3 regions of the Stenotrophomonas sp. GW821-FHT02D01 genome follow, and region 1 is predicted to be linked to each of the others. Evidence: predicted binding sites of a transcription regulator. Region 1 holds the regulator's gene; each other region holds the start of a gene.
What was found. The regulator FliA, encoded in region 1, starts transcription of late flagellar genes. The targets are predictions, from matches to a motif close to TAAAGTTTNNCNNNCNNNGGCCGATAA.

Region 1 (3,234 bases):
CACCGCGTTGAGCTGTTCATTGTCCTGCGGTGCCTGTTCCAGCGACACCAGCTGTTCGCCGAGGCGATCCAGGATCTCCTGGGCCTCGATGATGAAATCGGCAGTGATGTCGTCGGCTACTGCGCCCATGGTTACAGCCCCAGATCCGACAACAGGTCGTCGGCGTCGTTCTGCGAGACCGCATGGCGGTCCAGTCCCTTCAGTGCCGGCCCAGCCAGTTCCGGATCGGTGCGATGCTGTTCCGGCGGCAGGCCGAGCGCGCCGAAGCCTTCGTGCACGCGGCGGACGATGCCCACCACGCGACGGATGATCTGCCCGGTCAGGTCCTGGTAGCTCTGGGTCAGGGCGATCTCGGTGAGGTTGTGGCGGATGCGGTCGAGCTGCACGTCCTGGCCCGGCTGCAGGCCGTCGGCGCGCAGCTGTTCGGTCAGGCTGCGGCACTCTTCGGCCAGGTCCAGGGTGCGGTGCGTGGCCTGTTCGGTCATCGCCACCACGTGGTCCAGGCGCGCGCAGGCATCGTCCAGCTCGCCGGCTTCATCGGGCACGGTCGGCAGTTCGCCCAGCGCCTGGCCCAGCTCGCGGGCCAGCCGCGAAAGGCCGCTCATCATCGGCTGGGTGCGCAGCGCGACCAGGCCGTCGATGCGCTGGCGCCACGCCGCCTCGTCGCCGGATTCCAGTGCATCCAGGGCTTCCTGCAGGCGCAGGGCGAGGGCGCTCTTGTCGACCGTGGTATCCATCAAGCGCTGGCCGCCAGGCGTTCGAAGATCTTGCCGAGCTTCTCTTCCAGCGTCTGTGCGGTGAACGGCTTGATGATGTAACCGTTCACGCCGTTCTGCGCCGCTTCGATGATCTGCTCGCGCTTGGCTTCGGCAGTCACCATCAGCACCGGCAGGGTCTTCAGCTTGGCATCGGCACGGATGGCCTTGAGCAGTTCGATGCCGGTCATCACCGGCATGTTCCAGTCGGTGACCACGAAGTCGAACGGCTGGCTCTGCAGCAGCGACAGCGCGGCATGCCCGTCCTCGGCTTCGGCGGTATTGGTGAAGCCCAGATCGCCCAGCAGGTTCTTGACGATACGACGCATGGTCGAGAAGTCGTCGACGATCAGGATGCGCATGTTCTTGTTCAAAGCAGAGTTCCTTTGTTGATCAGCTCTCGAGGCCGGCGTCGGCCGCCTCGAAAATCTTCAGTCGGCCACGCAGGCGCAGGACCGCCTGGCCGTGGATCTGGCAGACCCGCGACTCGCTCACGCCGAGCACTGCGCCGATCTCTTTCAGGTTCAGTTCCTGCTCGTAGTAGAGCGACAGCACCAGCTGTTCGCGCTCGGGCAGGTGGCCGATGGCATTGCCCAGCTCGCGGCCGAATTCACCGCGCTCCAGCACCTGCTGCGGGGTCGGGCCGCCCTGGGCGACGGTGTCCAGCTCGCCCTGGTCTTCAATGCGCGACTCCAGGCTCAGTACCTGGCCGCGCGAGGCGTCCTCCATCAGGCGCAGGTACTCGGGCAGCGGCATCTCCATCGCGGCGGCCACTTCGGTGGCACTGGCGGCACGGCCGGTGCTCTGCTCCAGGCGGCGGATGGTGGCCGCAGCGTCACGGGCACGGCGGTGCACCGAACGCGGTACCCAGTCGCCACGACGGATCTCATCGATCATCGAACCGCGGATGCGGATCGAAGCGTAGGTCTCGAACGAGGCACCCTGGTCGGCGTCGTAGCTGCGCGAGGCTTCGATCAGGCCCATCATGCCGGCCTGGATCAGGTCGTCCACCTCAACGCTGGCCGGCAGGCGTGCGGCCAGATGGTGGGCGATGCGCCGCACCAGGTCCGAGTGCTGGGCGATGACCTCATTGGCCGCCGTGCGCTGGACCTCTCTGTACTGGGCGGCGCCTTTCATGCGGCCACCCCGCGCTGCTTGATGATGCGTTCGAGGAAGAACTCGACGCCGCCGCGCGGCTCGGTCGGTGCCTGCCAGCGGGCGGTGCGGCGGGCGATCTCGGTGATCGCCAGTGCCGACGGGCTGGACGGATAGGCCTTCACCACCGGCTGCTGGCGCTGCACCGACAGGCGCAGCCAGTCGTCCTGCGGCACGCAGCCCAGGTAGTTCAGCGAGACATCGGCGAGGAATTTCTCGCAGACGCGGGTCAGCTTCTCGTACAGCACGCGGCCTTCGTTGGGGTCGCGCACCATGTTGGCCACCACCTGGATGCGGTCCACGCCACGTTCGCGCGACAGCACCTTGATCAGCGCATAGGCGTCGGTGATCGAGGCTGGTTCATCACAGACCACCACCACGGTGTCCTGCGCGGCCTGGCAGAAGGTCAGCACGCCATCGGTGATGCCGGCGGCGGTGTCCACCACCATGATGTCCAGCTCGCGCTCCAGTTCGGAGAACACGTTGACCAGGCCGACATGCTCGGCCGGGGCCAGCTCGGCCATGTGCCGGCGGCCGGACGCAGCCGGTACCACCAGCACGCCGTTCGGGCCTTCGATGATCACGTCATCCAGGCTGCAGCGGCCAGCGACCAGGTCGGCCAGGGTGTTGGTGGGGCTCAGGCCCAGGATCACGTCGATGTTGGCCAGGCCCAGGTCGGCGTCCAGCAACAGGGTGCGTTTGCCCATTCCCGCAAGCGCCACGGCCAGGTTGGCCGATACGTTGGTCTTGCCGACGCCGCCCTTGCCGCCGGTCACGGCAATCGTGCGCACAGGGCCGAGCGGCTCGCTGCGGGTCGCCGTCAGCGGGAAGGTGGTGGTCAGCTTGGCGTACTCACGCGACGGCATGGTTCAACTCCGGGTTGCAGGGCATATCGGCCGCGCGGCGCAAATCTTCAAGGCGAAGTACAAGATTGGCTGCACTGGCCCGGTGCAGGTCGTCCGGGACGTCCTGGCCATCGGTCACCCAGGTGATCGGCAGCTTGTGGTCCACCGCCACCGACAGGGCGTTGCCGAAGCGGCCGGTCTCGTCCAGCTTGCTCAGCACCAGGCCCTGCAGGTTGGCCGCGCCGAAGCGGCGGACCACCTCGTCCATGTCGCCGAAGCTGGTGTTGGCCGGCAGTACCAGCAGGGTGCGGACCTGGCGGGCGGCGCGCAGCCACTGCAGCTGGGCGGCCAGCGCACGGTCGCGCGGGCCCAGGCCGGCGGTGTCGATCAGCACCAGCTTGTAGTCCTTCAGGCGTTCCAGCAGCTGGTCCAGGTCGGTGCCGCTGTTGGCCTCGTGCACGGCGATGCCGAGCTGGCGG
Region 2 (3,234 bases), on a different contig from region 1:
GTTGGCCGCCTGCTGCTCGGTACGGCGTGACAGGTCGCTGTTGCCCGACGCGATCTCGCCTGCGGCCAGGCGGATGCTGGATGCAGACTGCTGGATCTGGCCGACGATCTGGGTCAACTGCTGCACGGTGCTGTTGGCATCGTCGCGCATCACCGCGAACACGCCGTGGAAGTCACCCTCCATCCGTGTACTCAGGTCACCGGCGGCGATGGCGCGCAGCAGCGTCGACAGCGCAGCCAGGTTCTGGTCGCTGACCTGCATCATGGTGTTGAGCGTTTCCACCATGCGGCGGAAGTCATGCTCGAAGCGCTGGGCATCGCCACGCACCGCGAAATCGCCTGCCGCCGCCGCAGCGGCCAGCTGCTGGATCTGTTCGTTGATCGCCGCCAGGTTGGTCTTGGTGGTTGCCATGGCAGCGGTGAAAACCGCCTTTTCGCCCGGCAGTGCCTCCATGTCCACGCTCAGGTCACCCACCGCGTAGCGCTGCATCACCTCGACCAGGCGTTGGGTGACCGCATTGCTGTCGGCCACCAGCTGGTTGCTGTCGGCCACCATGCGGCCATATTCGCCTGGGAACACCGAGGCATCCATGCGGTAGCTGATCTCACCGGCATCATGGCGGCGCGCCATCTCCGCCTGTGCGGCCATCACCGCCTGCAGCTGGCCACGCATGCCCTGCATGGCGTCCAGCAGGCGGCCAACTTCATCGTTGCCCAGCGCCGGCATGGCGGTATCCAGCTTGCCCGCAGCCACGTCGCCGGCGATGCGCACCGCCTGCGCCAGCGGTCGCACGGCCAGACGCTGCAGCAGCAGGTAGACACCACCACTGAGCACCAGCGCGGCCACCACACCCACCAGCAGGATGATCCACAGCAGCTCGCGGGCCTGCGCGATGATCACCGCATGCGGCACCACCACGCCCAGCGCGAAACGCTGCGGCGCGTCACCCACCTGCAGCGGCACGTACAGGCGGACGTTGCCGGCAGCGTCGGGCTCGAACGCTTCGTAGGTCTTGTCGGCGGCGATCTGCGCCAGCATGCCGAGGGTGGCGGCATCGGTACGCGGCTTGCCGATCTCGGCGGCATCGGCCGAGGCCAGCACCACGCCCTTCGGCGACAGCAGTTCGACGCGACCGGCACCCATCGGCGTCAGCGTGGCCAGGTGCTTCTGCAGCGCATCCAGCGAGAAGTCGACGGTGAAGACACCGAGGAAGGTGCCGTTCTCGACGATCGGCGTGCTCAGCGTGCTCATCAGCACCTGCTTGCCGCCGATGTCGTAGGCATACGGTTCGCTGACCAGCGGCAGCTTGTCGCGGCTGGGCACCATGTACCAGTTGCCCGAGCCGCTGGGCGTCTCGGTGTAGTCGGTCATCGTCGACTGCTGCGGCTTGCCGTCCTGCCAGGCCCAGTAGCTCATGTAGCGGCCGGTGGCGTCGTGCGCCTCGCTGTTGACGAACTCAGCATCCTTGCCGTCGAAGGCATTGGCCTCCCACATGGTGCTCTTGCCCAGCCATTCCGGGTGCGCGTGCAACTGCTCGCCGATGACATTGGCCAGGCTGGCGCGATCAGGGGCATCACCGCGCGCACGCTGGGCCAGCACCGTTTCCACCATCGCATCGTTGCTGGCAAAGGCCGTGCCCAGGTCGGCAGCCACCTGGCGCGCCTCGGCACGGGCTTCGCTGGCCATGGTCTGCCGCGAGGACGACACCAGCGCCGAACTGGCCTGGTGATAGATCAGGAACGCGGTCGCGCCGAAGCACAGCAACGCGATCACCGCGGTGCCCAGCATCAGCTTGTGGGCGATGCTGCCGGGGCGACGGGCAGCGACGGAACGGGAAGAAGACATGGGAGGATCCGCAGGCAGTTCAGGTCGACCGGTGCCACCAGGGCACCGCGCAGATGCGCGATCCGTCGCGCGGGCCGCCTGCCCACCGGATCGGAACCCGGCGCGGGAAGGCGCGCACCGGGTTAGCGGCCATGGCCGGGCGAGGTTGAGGCTCGCCGCACGCACAAAACCTGAACCCGCTCAGCCGCGGCCGTCGACCCAGGCCTGTGCTGCTCGCCCGTGCTACTCGGCGACGCGGTCGCGGATCCACTCCGCACGGGGCAGGACCTCGATGCTGCCCGCGGCGTACTGCTGCAGCACGTCCTCCGGACCGAAACGTGGCTGCCAGCCCAGCGCTGCACGCATCCGGCTGCTGTCATAGACCCGATCGATGCTGAGCGGCAGTGGCCAGCCACGGCGCTCGAACTCGGCCAGCAGCTGCGGTGCGCGGCGCGCCAGCACCTGGCGCGGATCGGCGGCCAACTGCAGGCAGTCGTCGCGCCGGAAGGGCGTCGGTGCACAGGCAAGGTAACGCTGGAAGGCCGCGCCCTCATCGTGCAGCAGCGCGGCATGCGCGCTGGCCACGTCGCGCGCGTCGATACCACGGTGCAGGCGGAACATCGCCATGCGGTCAGGCGGCTCGGGGAAGCAACGTGCCATCCGCAGCACGCGCACGGTGAATGTTGCGCTGGCCGCCGCTTCGGCAGCCGCCTCAGCCTGCAGCTTGGTGCGGTGGTAGATAGTGCGTGGCAGCGGCTCGGTGTCCTCGTCGATCCAACGGCAGCCGCCGGACACCACGGCATGGCCGTACAACGCCGTGGTACTGGTCAGCACGAAGCGCTGCACGCCGGCCTCGCGCGCCAGCTGCAGCAGGTTCGCGGTAGCCTCCACGTTGATCTGCTGGAACACCGCGTCGGGTACCAGGCCCACGTGCGGGGCGTGCAGGGCCGCGGTGTGGATCACGGCGTCGACCCCCTGCACGGCGCGTTCCAGCGCCCGGCGATCGGTGACATCGGCAATGACGCGCGTGGTGGCGAACGGACTGCGATCCAGCCCCACCACCTCATTGGCACCCGCCAGCGCACCGAAGATCGCTCGCCCAATCCGCCCGGAACTTCCGGTCAACAGAATCTTCATTGAATCCATTCACTCGACAGCGCCCGGGACCTACCGGGATATCCCGATTCTAGGCAAGCCCGATGGCATCGGCGATAGGAACCGATGACATTCTGCATGCCATCGCCGTCGGGTCGGCGGCGCTTGACCCGGCAACAGGCTCACGCCTCCGAGCGGGCCGATACCAGCCGCAGGAAGGCTTCGTTCTGGTAGCGGCTCATGCGCAGCTGCTGGCCGTTCTCAAGGGTGAGTACGTGATGGCCGTTGAACCAAGGGTGGATCGTCCTGACCCGC
Region 3 (3,234 bases), on a different contig from region 1:
GGTGGCGGGCTGTCCAGCATGCCAGTCGTGGCTGTAGCGTGTAGTGCACAGGGCTGCGATGCTGCCTTTCATCCGCCTGCACGCCGAGCACGATCACCATGAATCCCATCCTGCATGTTGAAGTTCCGGTCGCCGATCTCGAACGCGCCGTGGCGTTCTACGAGCACTGGCTGCAGGTGCGCATCGAAGCGCCGATCGACCTGCATGACTGCCGAATGGCCTACCTGTCGTTCAACGATGACGCCGCAGGTGCCAGCATGGCGCTGGTGCACGGCGCCGACTACCTGCCGTCGGAGCAGGGTCCGCGCATCTACCTGGGCGTGGACGATGTGGATCGCAGCCTGCAGCGTGCCCTGCAGGCCGGCGCGGTGCTGTGCTTTGGCCCGGCCGTGGCCGTTGGCTGGCGGGTGGCCGAGATCCGCGACAGCGAGGGCAACCGGATCGCCCTGCAGGCACCCATCAACCCATAGCCGCAAGCACAGCAGCCGGGAATGACGTGCCGCTACACGGACGTGGCTCGCGATCGCTGCAGCCAATCGGCGATCGCCGGATCCAACCGCGGATCGTCCGGGAGGCGCATGCCGAAGCCCTGCTGCAGTACCTCGCGCACGTCCTGCACATCGCGTAGCGGGCGCTTGGCCGGCGCCTGGCCCGGGCGGTATTCGGTGTAGTTGCCGCTGCCGATGGTGCGCCGCCAATCCGGCCCGGTCAGTGATGCACGCAGTTGGCCGGGGAAGCTCGACTGCGGATGCGTGCACACGTACCAGTTGCCTACCTCGTTATCGATCGGTGCCGGTGGCTGCAGGTCGAAACGGTACAGCGGCCGCCAGTCGTCACCGGCCTCAGCGGCAAGCATGAAGTCGCCATCGTCCAGGCGCCGCACGCGGTAGCGCTCATGGGGTGTCTCCTGCACTGCGGTCTCATGCAGGCGCAATGGCACGGTCGGGGTCAGGCTGCCGAAGCCGGTATCGACCAGCCAATCCTCGTCCTGCAGACGCACCCGCAGGAGCAGGTGCGTACGCGCGGTCAGCTCGCCCTCTGCAGCCGACAGCAGCACCCGAGCGCTCAGCGGTCGCGCATCGAAGCCCAAGGCCTGCAGCAGGGCCAGGAACGCGCCATTGAGTTCGAAGCAGTAACCGCCGCGCTGCGCGTGCAGCAGCTTGTGCTGGACGCTGTCCAGGTCGATCGCTACCGCGTCGCGCAGCAGGCTGGTCAGGGTCTCGAACGGCAGCAGGGCGTTGTGGCGCTGCTGCAGCAGGGTCAGCCCGGCCAGGGTGAGCGGGGGCGGGGCATCCAGCTGCAGGCGCTGCAGGTAGCGGGGGACATCGATGGACATGGCAGGCATCACGGGCAGGGGGCTCCACTGTGATACCGCAACCGGGGTTGAGGTCAAGCGCGCCCCGACGGTGTCATCCCCCGGTCGTCTGCGGCCGGTACAACAGCGACAACTGGCCAATGCCCGCAGAAGAATTCAGTCCGACGCTAAAGTTCCGCCCCAACCGGTCGATACAGGTGCGTCCTTCCGCCTGGAGTCTGTCATGTCGGCCGTCGTTCCCCACCTTCGGTCCCTGCGTAGCCGCGTTGTCGGGTTGCGCCCCCGTTTCCCTGGCCTGCTGCGCTGGTTGCAACCCCATCGGCTCAGCGTCGCCGACAAGCTCAAGGCGACCCTGCTGGTCTGCAGCCTGGGCCTGGTGGCCATTGCCGCCGTCCATGCCTGGACCAGCCATGCGAGCATGCAGGCGGCGCGCGATCAGGCCAGCTACCAGCAGGGTAGTGACCGCGTAGCTTCGCTGGCAGCGCGGGTGGCCGAGGCCCGGCGCCTGCAGACCCAGTATGCGCGAAGTTTCGACGATGCCGACCGCAGCCAGTTGCTGGCCGCGCAACGGATGTTGAAGCAGGATCTGCAGGTGTTGCGCGCAATGCCGATGGAGGCGGGGCGGCGCAAGGTGCTGCAGGCCATGACTGAAGCCGTCGATGCATTCTCACAGGGCATCGCCGCGTTGTTCGAGCGGGTGGATGAGATGGGGCGCGGCGACGCAGGCCTGGCCGCGCAGCTGCAGCAGTCCGCCGACGCACTGCAGGCACAGGTGGACGCGCTGGAGCGCCCTGCGCTTTCCCTGCATGTGCAGCGGATGCGGCGCCAGGAAGCGCTGCTGCTGCTCGATGGCGATTCCACCCACGCCGATCGTGCCAGCGAAGAAAAGCTGCCCTTCGATCTGGCATTGGCGGGCCTGCCCGCCGAGGTGCAGGAGCACGTGCGCACGGGCATGGAGGCCTACCAGGCCGCGCTGCTGGGCTATACCGCCGCGCGTGTCGGCCTGGACGTGGAAGCACAGTCGCTGCTCGAGACGGCGGCAGCCGTGGGCCCGGCACTGGCCGCATTCCAGCAGGCGCAAAGTGCGGCACTGGCTCAGGCGCAGCTTCGTCAGCAGTCGGGCGCTCGGATGGCCAGCGTGCTGTTCGTGGCCACCCTGCTGCTGGTGGCTGGCGTGCTGATCACCAGCCTGATGCTGGTCGTCCGCGCGGTGCGTCGACCGATCCAGGACACCCTGCGTTTCGCTGGCGATATTGCCGATGACCGGCTCGACACCACGCTGCGCGTGCACAACGCCAACGATGAGATCGGCCAGCTTGCGCAGTGCCTGGTCGACATGCAGCAACGCCTGCGTGCGCGGATCGAAACCGAGCGCGCGGTGGCACGCGGCAACACGCGCGTGCGGCAGGCGCTGGACAGCGCCCAGACCGGCTTGATGGTGGTTGATGCGGAAGGACTGGTGGCTTACGCCAATCCGGCGCTGCTGCAGCTGCTGGATCTTCCCGCAGAGACGTTGCTTGGCAGCGACGCGGTCCGCCTGCATCCGGCGCTGGCGGGACTGATCGGTGTTCGTCAGCGCGAAGAGCGTGAGATCGGCCACGCCGGTACCCGCTACCAGTTGATCGCCAATGCCATCGTCGAGGACGACCACTTCCTTGGCGTTGCGGTGGAATGGCGCAGCCGCGCGCTGGAAACGCTGCTGGAAACCGAAGTGGCGGCACTGGTCGACGCGGCGGCGCATGGCGAGCTGCAAGGGCGCATCGTACTGGAGGGCAAGCAGGGCTTCGTGCGCACGCTGTCGACCAGCATCAATCGCCTGCTGTCCACCTTCGAGACCAACCTCGGCGATCTGCAGGCACTGCTGGCCGCACTGGCACGCGGTGACCTGAGCGTGCGCCTGGAGGGTGACCTGCAGGGGG

Region 2: a site for FliA is predicted at 1,968-1,994, ahead of AC07UW_RS05535 (methyl-accepting chemotaxis protein). Genes of this name have one in related genera too.
Region 3: a site for FliA is predicted at 1,484-1,510, ahead of AC07UW_RS09665 (methyl-accepting chemotaxis protein). Genes of this name have one in related genera too.

What each region holds. Positions count from the first base shown of each region.
Region 1 covers NZ_JBWKVP010000003.1:429,991-433,224, reverse strand. Annotated here, with positions in the region: gene AC07UW_RS09475 (chemotaxis protein CheA) at 1-129, opposite strand, end outside; gene AC07UW_RS09470 (protein phosphatase CheZ) at 132-737, opposite strand; gene cheY (chemotaxis response regulator CheY) at 737-1,129, opposite strand; gene AC07UW_RS09460 (RNA polymerase sigma factor FliA) at 1,149-1,892, opposite strand; gene AC07UW_RS09455 (MinD/ParA family ATP-binding protein) at 1,889-2,776, opposite strand; gene flhF (flagellar biosynthesis GTPase FlhF) at 2,763-3,234, opposite strand, start outside.
Region 2 covers NZ_JBWKVP010000002.1:136,545-139,778, reverse strand. Annotated here, with positions in the region: gene AC07UW_RS05535 (methyl-accepting chemotaxis protein) at 1-1,845, opposite strand, end outside; gene AC07UW_RS05530 (NAD-dependent epimerase/dehydratase family protein) at 2,068-2,961, opposite strand; gene AC07UW_RS05525 (LytR/AlgR family response regulator transcription factor) at 3,102-3,234, opposite strand, start outside.
Region 3 covers NZ_JBWKVP010000004.1:3,718-6,951, reverse strand. Annotated here, with positions in the region: gene AC07UW_RS09675 (VOC family protein) at 99-470, shown strand; gene AC07UW_RS09670 (arylamine N-acetyltransferase family protein) at 503-1,336, opposite strand; gene AC07UW_RS09665 (methyl-accepting chemotaxis protein) at 1,539-3,234, shown strand, end outside.